Regions from separate parts of the Lysobacter hankyongensis genome, predicted to be linked through region 2. Evidence: riboswitches for the same ligand, from Rfam matches in the RefSeq annotation. Region 2 holds a riboswitch; the other holds the start of a gene.

Region 1 (7,553 bases), on a different contig from region 2:
ACATCATCAGTTCCGCCATCGGCCGCGGGGTCTGCTGCTCCACCAGCAGGGTCCACAGATAGGCCGCGGCCAGTCCGGCCGAAGCCAGCACGGCGATGCCGAGTCCGATCCGCAGCGACAGCAGCAGCGAGGCCGAGCCGACATTGAACAGCAGCATCAGCGCCACGCCGGAGGTCGCCGAAGGCACGGCATGCGCGACGTACGAAGCCACCAGGATGTCGATGCCGACGCCGATCAGCGTCGGCCGGACCACATCGCCGGCCCTGCGCGCCTGGAACAACAACGCCAGTGCGGCGATCACATAGAGCGTTGCGGCCGCCGCGACCCAATGCTCATGGCCGGCCTGCGGTTCCAGCTTCGCCAGCGGGCTGAACACCAGCAGGGCCAGCAGCCCCGCTTCGAGCACCCGATACAGCGCGAACAGATACAGCTCGCGCCGCTGGTAGTCCTGTGCCGGCTGGGCGGATGCGGTGGAGAGGCTCAAGCCCGGGGTCCGTGGGGAAGTCGGGCGAGTATAGGCGTGCCCGGCGGCCCGCGCCGGCTTCGACCATGGTCCGGGCTGGCCCGCGCCCGGCGCATCGGCGAGAATATCGGCCTGTCCGCGCCCGTCCGCCCATCCGGCTCCCGCCGGAGGCGATCGCGACGCGGCCCCCGCACCCGCGTGCGGCCGTCTTCCCCGCATGGAACCCACATGAATTTCCACGAATATCAGGCGAAGCAGTTGTTTGCCGAGTACGGCATCGCAGTCCCGGCCGGTCGCGTCGCGCGCACTCCGGAGGAGGCCGTCGATGCGGCCAAGGCCATCGGCGGCGACTTCTGGGTGGTGAAAGCCCAGATCCACGCGGGCGGCCGCGGCAAGGCCGGCGGCGTCAAGCTGGCCAAGACCTACGACGAGGTGCGCGAATACGCCAAGGCCATGCTCGGCACGAAGATGGCCACCTATCAGTCCGCCGGTGTCGCCCTGCCGGTCGACAGCGTGCTGGTGACCCAGGCCACCGACATCGCCCAGGAGCTGTACCTCTCGGTGCTGGTCGACCGTTCCAGCAAGGCGGTCACCTTCATCGCTTCTGCCGACGGCGGCGTCGAGATCGAGAAGACCGCGGTCGAGAATCCCGACGCGATCAAGACTCTGCACGTGAACTACGTCCAGGGCCTGCAGGCCTACCAGTGCCGCGACATGGGCTTCGCGCTGGGCCTCAACGCCAGGCAGGTCGGCCAGCTCACGAAGATCATGCTCGGCCTGTACAAGCTGTTCAACGAAAAGGATCTGGCGCTGGTCGAACTGAACCCGCTCGCCATCCTCACCAACGGCGACCTCGCGGTGCTCGACGGCAAGATCAATTCCGACGACAACGCCACCTTCCGCCATCCGGAACTGGCCGCGATGCGCGATATCCGCCAGGAAGACGAGACCGAGGTGCTGGCGAGCCAGCACGATCTCAACTACGTCACGATGGACGGCAACATCGGCTGCATGGTCAACGGCGCCGGTCTCGCGATGGCGACGATGGACGTGATCAAGCTCAACGGCGGCGAGCCGGCGAACTTCCTCGACGTCGGCGGCGGCGCCAACAAGGAGCGCGTGACCGAGGCGTTCAAGCTGATCCTGCGCGATCCCGACGTGAAGGCGATCTTCGTCAACATCTTCGGCGGCATCGTCCGCTGCGACATGATCGCCGAGGGCATCATCGCCGCGGTGAAGGAAGTCGACGTGAAGGTGCCGGTGATCGTCCGCCTCGAAGGCACCAACGTCGAACTGGGCAAGGACATCCTCAAGAATTCGGGCCTCGCCATCATTCCCGCCGACGACATCAACGACGGCGCGAAGAAGGCGGTCGCTTCGGTGAAGGCCGCCTGATCCGCAGAGAACACCTCTCATGAATCCCCTCCCCCGCGCGCGCGGGAGGGCTAGGGTGGGGGCGACGAACGGCCCCCATCCCGACCTTCCCCCGCATGCGGGGGAAGGAGACAACCCAAGGATTTCGAACCCATGTCCGTTCTCGTCAACAAGAACACCAAAGTCATCGTCCAGGGCTTCACCGGCCAGCAGGGCACCTTCCACGCGCAGCAGATGCTCGACTACGGCACGCAGGTGGTCGGCGGCGTCACGCCGGGCAAGGGCGGCACCGAGCACATCGGCCTGCCGGTGTTCAACACCGTCGCCGACGCCGTGAAGACCACGGGCGCCGACGCGTCGGTGATCTACGTGCCGCCGCCGTTCGCGGCCGATGCCATCCTCGAAGCCGCGGACGCCGGCATCCGGGTCATCGTCTGCATCACCGAGGGCATTCCGGTGCTCGACATGCTGCGCGTGAAGAACACGCTGAAGGGCTATCCGGAGGCCGTGCTGATCGGTCCGAACTGCCCCGGCGTGATCACCCCGGGCGAGTGCAAGATCGGCATCATGCCGGGCCACATCCACTTGCCGGGCAAGATCGGCATCGTCTCGCGCTCGGGCACGCTGACCTATGAAGCCGTGAAGCAGACCACCGACGCCGGCCTCGGCCAGTCGACCTGCATCGGCATCGGCGGCGACCCGATCAACGGCACCAACTTCATCGATGCGCTGAAGCTGTTCCAGAACGATCCGCAGACCGAGGGCATCATCATGGTCGGCGAGATCGGCGGCAGCGCCGAAGAGGAAGCCGCCGAGTTCATCGCGCAGCATGTCACCAAGCCGGTGGTCGGCTTCATCGCCGGCGCCTCGGCCCCGGCCGGCAAGCGCATGGGCCACGCCGGCGCGATCGCGTCGGGCGGCAAGGGCACCGCCGAAGGCAAGTTCGCGGCGATGGAAAAGGCCGGCATCACCACCGTGCGCTCGCCGGGTGACCTCGGCGCCGCCATCGCGAAGCGCCTCGCGAAGTAAGTCTTCGTCACGCGCGCGCCGTTTGATCGCGCAGTTCGACGCAGGCCGCCTCCGGGCGGCCTTCGTTTTGCGCGTATGAAACAAGGCGCCCGACATTTTGTGTTGACCCTCGGCGATCGGCCCACTATGTTGTGCCCGTCGAAGGTGCCGACCCCGCCCGGGGTCGGCTGAAATGGGAACCCGGTGAGCGCCATCGCGCTCGATTCCGGGGCTGCCCCGCAGCGGTAATCAGGAACGACCCGCGTCAATGGCACTGGCCTTGTCCCGCAACGGGACGCACGGCTGGGAAGCGACGCGCAGTAGGAGCGACCGGTCCGGTCGCGCGCCTGTAAGCCCGAAGACCTGCCTCGACCGGCGCCCGACAGGCGCCGTCTGGCCACCGTCTCCGCGGGGAGCGTCGGTCGAAGTCGCGCACGGGCAGGAAGCCCGCGCCGCATCGTGTCCGGTGCATCGCTTCGATCCGCAATCCGCGCAGACGCAGGCTCGCCCGAGGGGGCGAGGGCCGGTGTCCGTGCGCATCGGTCGCGACCGCCGTCGTGGCACCCGATCCGTCCCGCAGCGGGACGCGCGCGTCCGCCGCTTTCGCTTCCTCTCCATTGCGCAACGGAGAGGACCGATGACCACCGCGACACCCACCAGAACACCCAGCAGGCCACCCACCAGAACCACGGATGCGGCCGCGACCGCACCGGCCGCAGGTCCGCAGCGCGATTTCGCGCTGGCGCCGCCGCATGCGGCCATCGCCATGACCATCACCAAGCGCGACGGCCGCCGCGAGCCGGTCGACGTCGGCAAGATCGTCCGCGCCGTGCAGCGCTGCTGCGATGGCCTGGACGACATCGACCCGATGCGGGTCGCGCTGAAGACCATCGCCGGCATCTACGACGGCGCGACCACCCGCGAACTGGACGAACTGTCGATCCGTACCGCCGCCGCGTTCACCGCCGACGAGCCGCAATACGCGCGCCTCGCCGCGCGTCTGCTGTCGGGCTACATCGACAAGGAAGTGGCCGGACAGGGCGTGCATTCGTTCTCGCAGTCGATCGCGCTGGGGCACGCGCTGGGCCTGATCAACGACCGCGTGCGCGGCGTGGTCGAGATCCACGCGCGCAAGTTCAACGATGCGATCGACATCGCCCGCACCCGTCATTTCGAGTACTTCGGCCTGCGCACGCTCTACGACCGCTACCTGCTGAAGCACCCGCAGCGGCGCACGGTCATCGAGACGCCGCAGCAGTTCTTCATGCGTATCGCGGTGGCGCTGACCGAAAGCCCGGGCGCGGCGCTGGAGCTGTACGCGCTGATGTCATCGCTGGACTACATTCCCAGCTCGCCGACGCTGTTCAATGCCGGCACCTGCCACGAACAGCTGTCGTCGTGCTTCCTGCTCGATTCGCCGAAGGATTCGCTGGCCGACATCTACGCCCGCTACGGCGACGTGGCGCAATTGTCGAAGTTCTCCGGCGGCATCGGCCAGTCGTATTCGCGGATCCGTTCGCGCGGTGCGCTGATCCGTTCCACCAACGGCCGCAGCAACGGCATCGTGCCGTGGCTGAAGACCCTCGATGCCTCGGTGGCGGCGGTGAACCAGGGCGGCAAGCGCAAGGGCGCGGCCTGCATCTATCTGGAGACCTGGCACGCGGACATCGAGGAGTTCCTCGAACTGCGCGACAACACCGGCGACGAGATGCGCCGCACCCACAACCTCAATCTCGCGAACTGGGTGCCGGACCTGTTCATGCAGCGGGTCGAGAACGACGGCGACTGGTCTCTGTTCGATCCGAACACGGTGCCGGAATTCGTCGATCTGTGGGGCGAGGCCTTCGAGCGCGCCTACGCGCAGGCCGAGCAGCAGGGGCTGGCGGTGCGCACGCTCAAGGCCCGCGACCTCTACGCGCGCATGATGAAAGTACTGGGCGAAACCGGCAACGGCTGGATGACGTTCAAGGACGCGTCGAACCGCACCTGCAATCAGGTCGGCCCGGGGCGGACGGTGCATCTGTCGAACCTGTGCACCGAAATCCTGGAAGTGACGTCCGCCGAGGAAACCGCGGTCTGCAATCTCGGTTCGATCAACCTCGCCAAGCATGTCGCGGTCGACGAACGCGGGGCGCCGCACTTCGACTTCGGGAAGCTCGCCGAAACCGTGCGCGTGGCCGTGCGTCAACTCGATCGCGTGATCGACCTGAATTTCTATCCGATCGAATCCGCGCGCCGATCGAACCTCCGCTGGCGTCCGGTCGGTCTGGGCGTGATGGGCCTGCAGGATGTGTTCTTCCGGCTGCGTCTGTCGTTCGATTCGGCCGAAGCGCTGGCCCTGTCCACGCGCATCGCCGAACGCGTTTACCTGCATGCGATCGAGACCTCGTGCGAGCTCGCCGAAGAACACGGCGCGCATCCGGCGTTCGTCGAGACCCGCGCCGCCGCCGGGACCCTGCAGTTCGACCTGTGGGATGCCGAACCGGCCGAACGCGACGCGTGGGAGGCGCTGAAGCCGCGGATCGCCGCGCACGGCCTGCGCAATTCGCTGCTGATCGCGATCGCGCCGACCGCGACCATCGCGTCGATCGCCGGCTGCTACGAATGCATCGAGCCGCAGGTCAGCAATCTGTTCAAGCGCGAAACCCTGTCCGGCGATTTCCTGCAGATCAATCGTCATCTGGTCGACGAACTCAAACGCCTCGGCCTGTGGACCGAAGCCACGCGCGATGCGATCAAGCTCGCCGAGGGCTCGGTGCAGGGCATCGACGGCATTCCCGACGTGCTGAAGTCGGTCTATCGCACCGCCTGGGAACTGCCGCAGAAGGCGCTGATCGATCTGGCGGCCGCGCGCGGGCCGTACATCGACCAGTCGCAGTCGCTCAACCTGTTCATGGAGAGCCCGAACATCGGCCGGCTGTCGTCGATGTACATGTACGCCTGGAAGGCCGGATTGAAGACGACCTACTACCTGCGCTCGCGTCCGGCGACGCGGATCGCGAAGGCGACGGTGGCGCAGGCCTACACGCCCCAGGAAGCGCTGGCCTGTTCGCTCGAAAACCCGGAAGCCTGCGAGGCCTGCCAGTAAGCCTTTCTCCTTCCCCCGCGATGCGGGGGAAGGTCGGGATGGGGGCCTTTCGCATGCTTCCATCACATCACCCCAACCCTCCCCCGCATGCGGGGGAGGGGGCAGGAGCATCCCATGACCCAACATCTGCTCGATCCCGGCTTCGCGCTCACCCTGCGGCCGATGCGCTATCCGACGTTCTACGAGATGTACCGCGATGCCATCCGCAACACCTGGACGGTGGAGGAGATCGATTTCGGCATCGACCTCAACGACCTCCAGCACACACTGGCGCCGGCGGACCGGCATCTGATCGAACGTCTGGTCGCGTTCTTCGCCACCGGCGACAGCATCGTCGCCAATAATCTGGTGCTGAATCTCTATCGCCACATCAACGCGCCGGAGGCGCGGATGTACCTGTCGCGCCAGCTGTACGAGGAAGCGCTGCACGTGCAGTTCTACCTGACCCTGCTCGACACCTACATTCCCGACCCGGCGCGGCGCGCGGACGCCTTCGCGGCGGTGGAGAACATCCCGTCGATCCGCGCCAAGGCCGATTTCTGTTTCCGCTGGATGGATTCGGTGCAATCGCTGGAGCGGCTGGAGACGCGCGAACAGCGTCGGCAGTTCCTGCTCAACCTGATCTGTTTCGCCTGCTGCATCGAAGGCCTGTTCTTCTTCGCCGCCTTCGCCTACGTCTGGTTCCTGCGTTCGCGCGGACTGTTGCCGGGCCTGGCGGCGGGCACCAACTGGGTGTTCCGCGACGAATCCGGGCACATGGCGTTCGCGTTCGAAGTCATCCATACCGCGCGCCGGGAGGACCCGGGCCTGTTCGATGCCGACATGGCGAACGACGTGCGCCGGATGCTGCACGAGGCGGTCGAGGTCGAAGCCGCGTTCGCCGACGACGTGCTGTCGCAGGGCGTGAACGGGTTGTCGCCGGGCGAGATGCGCCAGTATCTGCGCTACGTCGCCGACCAGCGCCTCGCCGCGCTGGGCCTGGCGCCCGAGTTCGGCGCGAAGAATCCGTTTCCCTTCCTCGATCTGCAGGACGTGCAGGAACTGGCGAACTTCTTCGAGCGCCGGGTCTCGGCCTATCAGGTCGGCATCAGCGGAGCGGTGGCGTTCGACGATGCGTTCTGAGTGACTTGCCCCTTCCCCAACTCTCCCCCGCCTTGGAGGGAGGTCGCCTCTCGCGGCACGTCGGATATTCAGGCATCTGCTTGACGGCGGGGAAGAGGTTCGCCCGAGCCCGTTGTCTTGCCCCCTCCCCCGCAAGGCGGGGGAGGGTCGGGGTGGGGGCAATCGCGATACTGCAACGCGGAGTTCCCCGATGGACACCCTCTCGCCCCTGGATTTGACTGACGGATTCCCCTTCTGATGGTGCCCCATGCGGCAAGGCCAGAAACGAGATTTCGCCCGCAAGCTTCGCCGCGGGATGACGGATGCCGAACAGTGCCTGTGGCGCATCCTGCGAAAGCGGCAGATCGACGGTCATCGCTTCAGGCGGCAATGTCCGATCGATCGCTTCGTGGTCGACTTCGCATGCCTCGAAAGCGCATTGATCGTCGAGGTGGACGGTGGGCAGCATGCGGAATCGTCCCAGGACCGCGCTCGGGACGCCTGTCTGGTGAGGCTGGG
Region 2 (7,553 bases):
TGCAGGTCGTCAACAACGCGCCGGCCACGATCAACGACGCGGCGCTGGCGCAGCGCGGTCGCGCCTCGCTGGCGCGCGCGCTGGGCGCGGACAACGTGCTGGAAATGCCGCTGGTGACCGTGGCTGAAGATTTCTCGCAGTACGCGACGGTGGCGCCGACGCTGTTCTTCTTCGTCGGCTCCACCGCCCCCGGCATCGACCCGGCCAAGGCGCCGATCAATCATTCGCCGCAATTCCTGCTGGACGAACAGTCGTTGCAGGTCGGCAGCCGGGCGATGCTGCAGGTGGCGTTGGACTATCTGGGTCGGGATACGCCCTGAGAGCGGCGCCGCATGGCGGCTGGTTTCTTGCACCCTTCGATTCCGGAATCGACCGCAGACCGATGCGCAAGATCATCCACATCGACATGGACGCGTTCTACGCGTCGGTGGAACAGCGCGACGATCCGTCGCTGCGCGGACGGCCGGTGGTGGTGGCGTGGCGCGGCGCGCGGTCGGTGGTCTGCGCGGCCTCGTACGAGGCGCGCAGGTTCGGCGTGCGTTCGGCGATGCCGGCGGTGCGCGCTGAACGGTTGTGCCCGGAGGCGGTGTTCGTGCCGCCGGATTTCGCGCGTTACAAGGCGGTGTCGCGGCAGGTGCGCGAGATCTTCTCGCGTCATACCGATCTGATCGAACCGCTGTCGCTGGACGAGGCCTACCTCGACGTCACCGAACCGAAGGTCGCGTTGCCCAGCGCGACCGCGATCGCGGAGATCATCCGCGCGCAGATCCGCGAAGAGACGCAGCTGACCGCGTCGGCCGGCATCGCGCCGAACAAGTTCCTCGCCAAGATCGCATCGGACTGGAACAAGCCCGACGGGCAATTCGTGATCCGTCCGCAGCAGGCGTTCGATTTCCTCACGCCGCTGCCGGTGGGCCGCATCCCCGGCGTCGGCAAGGTGATGCAGGAAAAGCTCGCGGCGCTGGGTGTCGGCACGGTCGGTGAGCTGCGCATGCTCGGTGCGGAGCGGCTGCAGCGCGAATTCGGGAGTTTCGGGCTGCGGTTGCACGCGCGCGCCCAGGGCATCGACGAGCGTCCGGTCGAACCCGATCAGCCGGTGCAGTCGATCTCGTCCGAGGACACGTTCGAGCGCGACGTGCCGATCGACGAGATCGAACCGACGATCCTCCGCCTCGCCGGGAAAACCTGGGAGGCGTCGCGGAAGACCGAGCGCGTGGGCCGCACCGTGGTGCTGAAGCTGAAGACCGCGCAGTTCCGCATCCTCACCCGCAGCCACACGCCGGAAACGCCGCCTGCGTCGCTGCAGCAGTTCACGGACATCGCGCTCGCGCTGCGCGACCGCGTCGATTTGCCGGCGCGCACGCGTTATCGGCTGGTCGGCGTGGGCCTCGGCGGCTTTCGCGACCGGGATGCGCTGCCGCCGCAGCCGGCGTTGTTCGATCTCTGAGGCCGGTCAGGTCTTTTTCGGCGCCGTGCGCGGCTTCGCCGGTTGTTTCTTCGCCGGCGTTTTCGCCGCCGGCACCCACGCCTGCGTCGCGGCTACGGCCTTCGCGGCGTCGATGCGGCCGTGGCCGTAGCGGTTCGAATGTCCGTTCGCTTTGTACGCCGAGGCCGGCCCGATCTTCTTCGCGGTCGAGGTCAGCACCGCGCGCACGTCGTCGGGCGTCATCGCCGGCTTCAGCGACAGCAGCAGGCCGCAGAGGCCGGCGACCAGCGCGGTCGACGAAGAGGTGCCGCTGAAGTTGTTGCAGAACAATCCGTCGGCGCCACCCCTGGCGTCGTCGCCGGGGTTGTAGCCGCGTCCGGGGAGGGACACGTCGGTTGTGAAGATCCCGCGCTTGCCGCCGTCGGACGGCGCGACCACGCACAATTCCGGCCCGGTGTTGGAATAGCGGGCCAGCGCATCGGCGTCGGTGGAGGCGCCGACCGCGATCGCGCTGTCGTCGGAGGCGGGATAGGCGACCCGCTTCTGCGCATGGTTGCCCGCCGCGCAGACCACGATGGTCCCGCGCCCGCCGCGGCCGTCTCGGCGCGCGTCGCGGAAGGCGGGCGCCAGCGCCCGTGCGAGGCGATCGGGCCCGGCCCACGCGCACGACAGGATGTCGGCGCCGGCAACGAGCGCGGCGTAACGGATCGCGGCCGCGACATCGCTGTCGCGCGCCATGGCGTGCTCGCCGTGCGGATCGACGGCGCTGGGCAGCGCACGGAAGATCTTCACCGGCAGCAGGCGGCACTGCGGCGCGATGCCGTAGGCCCGCGGCCCGGTCCCGGCGGCGACCCCCGCGCAGGCGGTGCCGTGGATGTCGTTCCAGAGCGTGTCGTTGTTGGCGTCGTCGAAGGCTTTCGGACGCGGATCGTAATGGCCGGCCGCCCGCGGCCCGAGGGTGAAGTCGCGGCCGCAGAGGTCGCGCTTGTCGCCGCGCACCGGTCGGCGGCGGATGTTGGGCGACAGTTCGGGATGATCGATGTCGACGCCGTCGTCGAGGATCGCGATGGTGATGTCGTGCGAGCCGCGGGTGTGCGTCCACGCCTCCGCGGCGCCGATCAGCGCCAGGTGCCACTGTGCGTCGGAGGGCTGGTCGGCGACGACGCGGCGCGCGCTGCGGGAAAACTGCGAGACGAAGTCCGGCGCCGCGAAGACCAGCTGCGGATCCCGGTTCAATGCGTCGGCGAACGCGATCAGCGCATCGCCGCGACAGCCGGGATCGCGCGGCGAGACGACGACCTGGGCGGCGCCGAGGCGGGCGTTGTATTTCGGCAGCAGATCGTGATGATCGAGGAAACGCCGGCGCGCGGCGAGATCGAGCGTCGGCACGAACTGCAGCAGGATGTCGTGATGCAGCACCTGCAGCAGGCCACTGCTGCGTTCGCGATAGATCGCCACGCCGTCCATCGCGCTGCCGTCCAACGCCACGTTGTTCGTCGCGGCCGGAGGCGCCCCGGGAGCGGTCCAGACGGCGCCGGCTTCGGTGACTGCGACGCTCTCCCACGCTTTTTCGCGCTCGCGCGGACCCGCCGCACGCTGCGGCGCGGCTTCCGCTGCAGGGCAGGGCAGACGGAAAAAGATCCGGCGGACATAGTCGGCGATCGCGGCCTCGCCCGTCTCGCGCAGTTCCTGCGCGCAGACATGTTCGAGTGCGGGGCTCGTGGGGACGGCCGACGGCGATTCGATCCTCGCGATCGATGACCGCGTCGCCGCGGCATCCGGTGTCCCGATTCGCTTCGCGCGGCGCGCGACGGACGCCGCAGCGTCGCGTCGGGGGCCTTGTCGTTTCATGCGCTCGTCCCTGCGTGTCGATGCCGGGCGATGCGCCGGCGTGGGGTCATCCTCGCTGGTAGACGCTTTCCGCGTCCAGCCAGACATCGTCGACCGTCTTGTCCCTGGCGATCTGGTCGATCAGCGACGGCAGGAACGCCTCGGCCGCGTTTTCCGGCTTGAACAGCGCCTGTTTCTGCGTGAACTGTTCGCGGCGGACGAGTTTGAGATTGTGGTGGCGCGCGACATCCTGCAATTGCTCGCGCGTCGCGCCGTCTTCGAAGCGCAGCGACAGGTAGCCGGTGGGGTAGCTGTAGCCGCCGTCGGCGTCGCCCAACGCGGGGATCACGCTGAACTTCTCGCCGAGTTCCTTGCTCAGGGCCTCCCAGGTCCGCCGCTGGTTCTTCGCATTGCCGGCCACGCGCACCACCCAACCGCGCCGGCCGCCCTTCAGCGGCGCGGCGTCGAGCAGCCGCGCCTCTTCCTTCAGGCGCGACAGGCGCGCCATCGGGGAGGGTGCGGAAGCGGAAGCGGGCCTCACGACGAAGAGCGTCGATCGGTTCGCGGATGGACTGGTCGTGGGCATGAGGCGTGCGAAGCGGAGGGAGCCTGCGTGTTCCGGCCCGTGGCCGGGGTGCCCCTGGGCCGGAACGGGGTCCGGGCAGGGGCCGGCGTGCGGCCCGCGGGATGGAATCGGTGGCCTGTTTTATCACGCGGCGAGAATCGCCCACAAGCGCGATTCGGGCCGACTCCGGCGGCCGGCAGGGCCGCGCGTTGCCGGGACCGGGCCCTCGTTCAGGTCGAGACGCCACCGGCGACCGGCGCATGGCCGATCGCCGGTGACGCGCGGATCAGCGCGCCGGCGCGAACCGCAGCATCAGCGACCACTCGCGGCCGGGCTGGTTGTAGAACGCCGCGGTCTCGTAGGCCTTGTCGAAGACGTTGGCGACCCGCGCCTGCAGGGTCCAGTCGTCGGCGAATCGGTATTCGCCGCGCACGTCCAGGGTGGCGAACCCGCCGAGGCGGCGGCTGTTGGCGACGTCGTCGTAGCGGTCGCCCTCGGCCACGCCGGTGAAGCCGAGGCGGAAGGCGCCGAAGCCGCGGTCCAGTTCCAGCCGCGCGGTCTCGCGGGCGCGGCGCGGCAGGTCGTTGCCGTGGTTCGGGCCCGGCGCGCGGTTCTCGGAGTCCAGCCAGCTCGCGCTGCCGGCCACGGTCCAGCCGAAGACTTCGCTGTCCACCCGCAGCTCCGCGCCGCGCAGACGCGCGCGCTCGATGTTGTTCGGCAGGAACAGCGAAGCGTCGTAGGCGATGAGATCGTCGACATCGGTGGCGAACGCGTCCAGACGCACACCGGTGCGCTCTCCGCGCCAGGCGATGCCCGCTTCGACGGTCTTCGAGGATTCCGGGCGCAGCGACGGATTGCCGAAGAACGGGTAGTACAGCTCGTTGAAGGTCGGCGCCTTGAACGCGGTGCCGTAGCTCGCGGTGATCCGCCAGCGTTCGGCGAAGCTCAGGCCCCAGGCCGCGGTGCCGGTGGTTTCGCCACCGAACTGGTCGTTGTCGTCGCGACGCAGCGCGAGCTGCAAATCGTGGCCACCGAAGCGGCCCTGATACTGCGCGAACGCGGCGCGGTTGCCGCGACGGGTCTCATCGTAGGGGGTGTCGCTGTCGATGCGGTCGCGCAGCCAGTCGAGGCCGAGCGTGAGCAACTGGCCTTCGGCGAGCATCCAGTCGCCCTGCACCGAGGCGCTGTCGCGACGGCTGGCGAAATCGCCGTTGGCGGTGCTGCCGAGGAAGTTGTCGGACGCATCCTCGTTGCTGCCGACCGAGACCTTCAGGTCGAACGCTTCGCTCGCCTTCCAGCGCAGCTGCGCGCCGATCGCCTGCTGCACGATGTCGGAATTGTCGACGAAACTGCCGTCGTAGTCGTTGTGGCCGCTGACGTGCAGCGCGTTGCCCTGCAGTTCGACGGAATCGCCGATCTTCAGGCCGCCGCGCAGCGAGAAGGCATGCTGTTCGTAACCGTCGCGATCGGTCTGACCATCGACGAAACAGCCGGCGAAGACCGGAAAGCCCGCGCCGCGGCAGGCGTCGATGCCGTCGGTGCGCTGCAAGCCGGCGTCGATGCCGAACCAGCCGCTGACGTCATCGGAAATGCGGCTGCCGCCGCCCACGCCCAGCCCGCCCTCGCGACGGCCATGGCTGCCGGCGCCGAGGTGGAAACGGAAGGTCGCGTCGCCGCGGTCGCGGCGGGTGAAGATCTGGATCACGCCGCCGATGGCGTCGGAGCCGTAGAGGCTGGAGCGCGGACCGCGCACGATTTCGACGCGATCGATCAACGCGATCGGCAGGTCCTGGAACGAGGCCAGGCCCGACGTGGCCGAACCGATGCGCACGCCGTCGACCAGCACCAGCACGTGATCGGATTCGGCGCCGCGCACGAACAGCGTGCTGAGCTTGCCCATGCCGCCCTGGTTGCTGAGATTGATGCCGGCGCGGCCGCGCAGCAGTTCGCCGAGCGAACCGGCCTGGCTGCGCTGGATGGCATCGCGATCGATCACCTCGACCGGCGCCAAGGCGGCGTCGGTGGTGACGGCGGTCCGGGTCGCGGTGACGACGATCTCGTCGAGCGCATCGGCGTCGTCATCGGCCTGTGCGGCGGCGGAGAAGGACGCGGTGGTCGCGAGCGCAGCGGTCACGGCAAGCGCCAGCGGAAATTTTCGGAAAGACATTCGGGAACTCCATCGCGCGCACCCGCGCGGTGAGAAAGTGCGGAGGAGTCGCGAACGGAGGAAACAGGCAGCGAGCGGCCGGCGGGCATGCAGGGCATGGCGAACGACGTGATCGCCGCGACGCCCTCCGCATCGCAACCATGGACTTCCTGGCCGGTCTCCGGGCTCGTGCGCGAACGGTCGGAGACCGTTCGGGCCACCGCGCCTTCCCGCGGACAATGTCCACAGTGGCGGATGCGATGGCTTGACGCACTTACCGTTGCGGGGGCAGCGCCGGCCTTGCGTCGTGTCGAAAACGACGCGCACCGGCTTCCCGTTTCAACCCTGGGGCGAATGCCCGCGGGTCACCATGAAGCGCGCGCAGTGTACCCGATCCGCGTGGACGGCCGGCGTCGCGCGGCTGCGCAGCAGGCTCAGTCGCCGCTGTCGGGCTCGTCGAAGAGGCTGAACACCGGCGCCGCGTCTTCGCGGGCGTGGTGGGTGGTCGTCACCGGGGCGGCGGCGGGGCGGCCGCGCGGTGGCGGCAGCAGTGCGATGGCGGCGTCGGCGGCGACCAGCAGTTCGCTGCGGCGTTCGGCCGGCACTTCCTGCCAATGACAGCCCATCAGCGCGCCTTCCAGCGCATACAGCAGATTGAGACTGGGTTTGAAGCCCGCGCGCTTGACGCGCATGAAGGCTTCGAGCGCGCCGATCGCGCGCAGATCTTCTTCCGTGCGCAGCCCGACCTGGCGCAACCAAGCCGCGCTTTTCGGACCGATGTTGCGGAGTTTCAGCGGAGCGCTCATGCGTTCGTGTCTTCGGAGAAGGGATGGGGCGAGCGGTCCATCAGCCGTCCGTGCGCAGACTGCGCACGAACAACGCCGCGATGGCCTCGATACCCGCCTGATCATCAACGTCGAAACGGTCCGGGACCGGACTGTCCAGGTCGAGTACACCCACCAGCGCACCGTCGCGCACCAGCGGCACGACAAGTTCGGAACGCGACGCCGCGTCGCAGGCGATGTGCCCAGGGAACGCATGCACGTCGGCGATGCGCTGGGTCGTGCGCGTGCGCGCCGCGGCGCCGCAGACGCCCTTGTCCAGCGCGATGCGCACGCAGGCCGGCAGACCCTGGAAGGGCCCGACCACCAGTTCGGTGCCGTCGAAGAAATAGAAGCCGGCCCAATTGAGTTCCGGCAGCGCGTGGTACACCAGCGCCGACAGATTTGCGGCATTGGCGATGCGGTCGTGCTCGCCCGCGAGCAGGGCTTCGGCCTGGGCCGCGAGCTGGGCGTACTGTTCCGGCTTGCTGCCGGTAAGCGGAATGGCGGCGAAACTCATGCAGCCAGTGTAGCAGCGCCGCCGCCCGGCATTACCATGCGCCTTCCGTTCCGGAGCCCGACGATGTCCCAGCCCGCACGCAGCCTCTACGTCACCGGCACCGATACCGGCGTCGGCAAGACCGTCGCCGCGACCGCCCTGGTGCACCGGCTGCGCATGGCCGGTCTGCGCGCGGTCGGCATGAAGCCGGTCGCCAGCGGCTGTGAACCCACGCCGGACGGTTTGCGCAACGAGGACGCGCTGAC

Evidence for each region. Region 2 has a riboswitch for cobalamin ahead of btuB (TonB-dependent vitamin B12 receptor). Riboswitches for the same ligand answer to the same signal wherever they lie in the genome.
Region 1: linked by a shared signal. The riboswitch ahead of ABD974_RS09905 (ribonucleoside-diphosphate reductase subunit alpha) and the one ahead of btuB (TonB-dependent vitamin B12 receptor) in region 2 are both predicted to bind cobalamin.

What each region holds. Positions count from the first base shown of each region.
Region 1 is NZ_BAABJE010000010.1:42,912-50,464, reverse strand. It holds gene ABD974_RS09920 (sensor histidine kinase) at 1-484, opposite strand, end outside; gene sucC (ADP-forming succinate--CoA ligase subunit beta) at 692-1,858, shown strand; gene sucD (succinate--CoA ligase subunit alpha) at 1,991-2,866, shown strand; cobalamin riboswitch at 2,991-3,230, shown strand; gene ABD974_RS09905 (ribonucleoside-diphosphate reductase subunit alpha) at 3,483-5,933, shown strand; gene ABD974_RS09900 (ribonucleotide-diphosphate reductase subunit beta) at 6,048-7,055, shown strand; gene ABD974_RS09895 (endonuclease domain-containing protein) at 7,303-7,553, shown strand, end outside.
Region 2 is NZ_BAABJE010000002.1:324,606-332,158, forward strand. It holds gene ABD974_RS05265 (amidohydrolase) at 1-320, shown strand, start outside; gene dinB (DNA polymerase IV) at 383-1,447, shown strand; gene ABD974_RS05275 (S8 family serine peptidase) at 1,454-3,277, opposite strand; gene ABD974_RS05280 (hypothetical protein) at 3,324-3,764, opposite strand; gene btuB (TonB-dependent vitamin B12 receptor) at 4,108-5,988, opposite strand; cobalamin riboswitch at 6,123-6,355, opposite strand; gene ABD974_RS05290 (TfoX/Sxy family protein) at 6,402-6,773, opposite strand; gene ABD974_RS05295 (GAF domain-containing protein) at 6,814-7,308, opposite strand; gene bioD (dethiobiotin synthase) at 7,372-7,553, shown strand, end outside.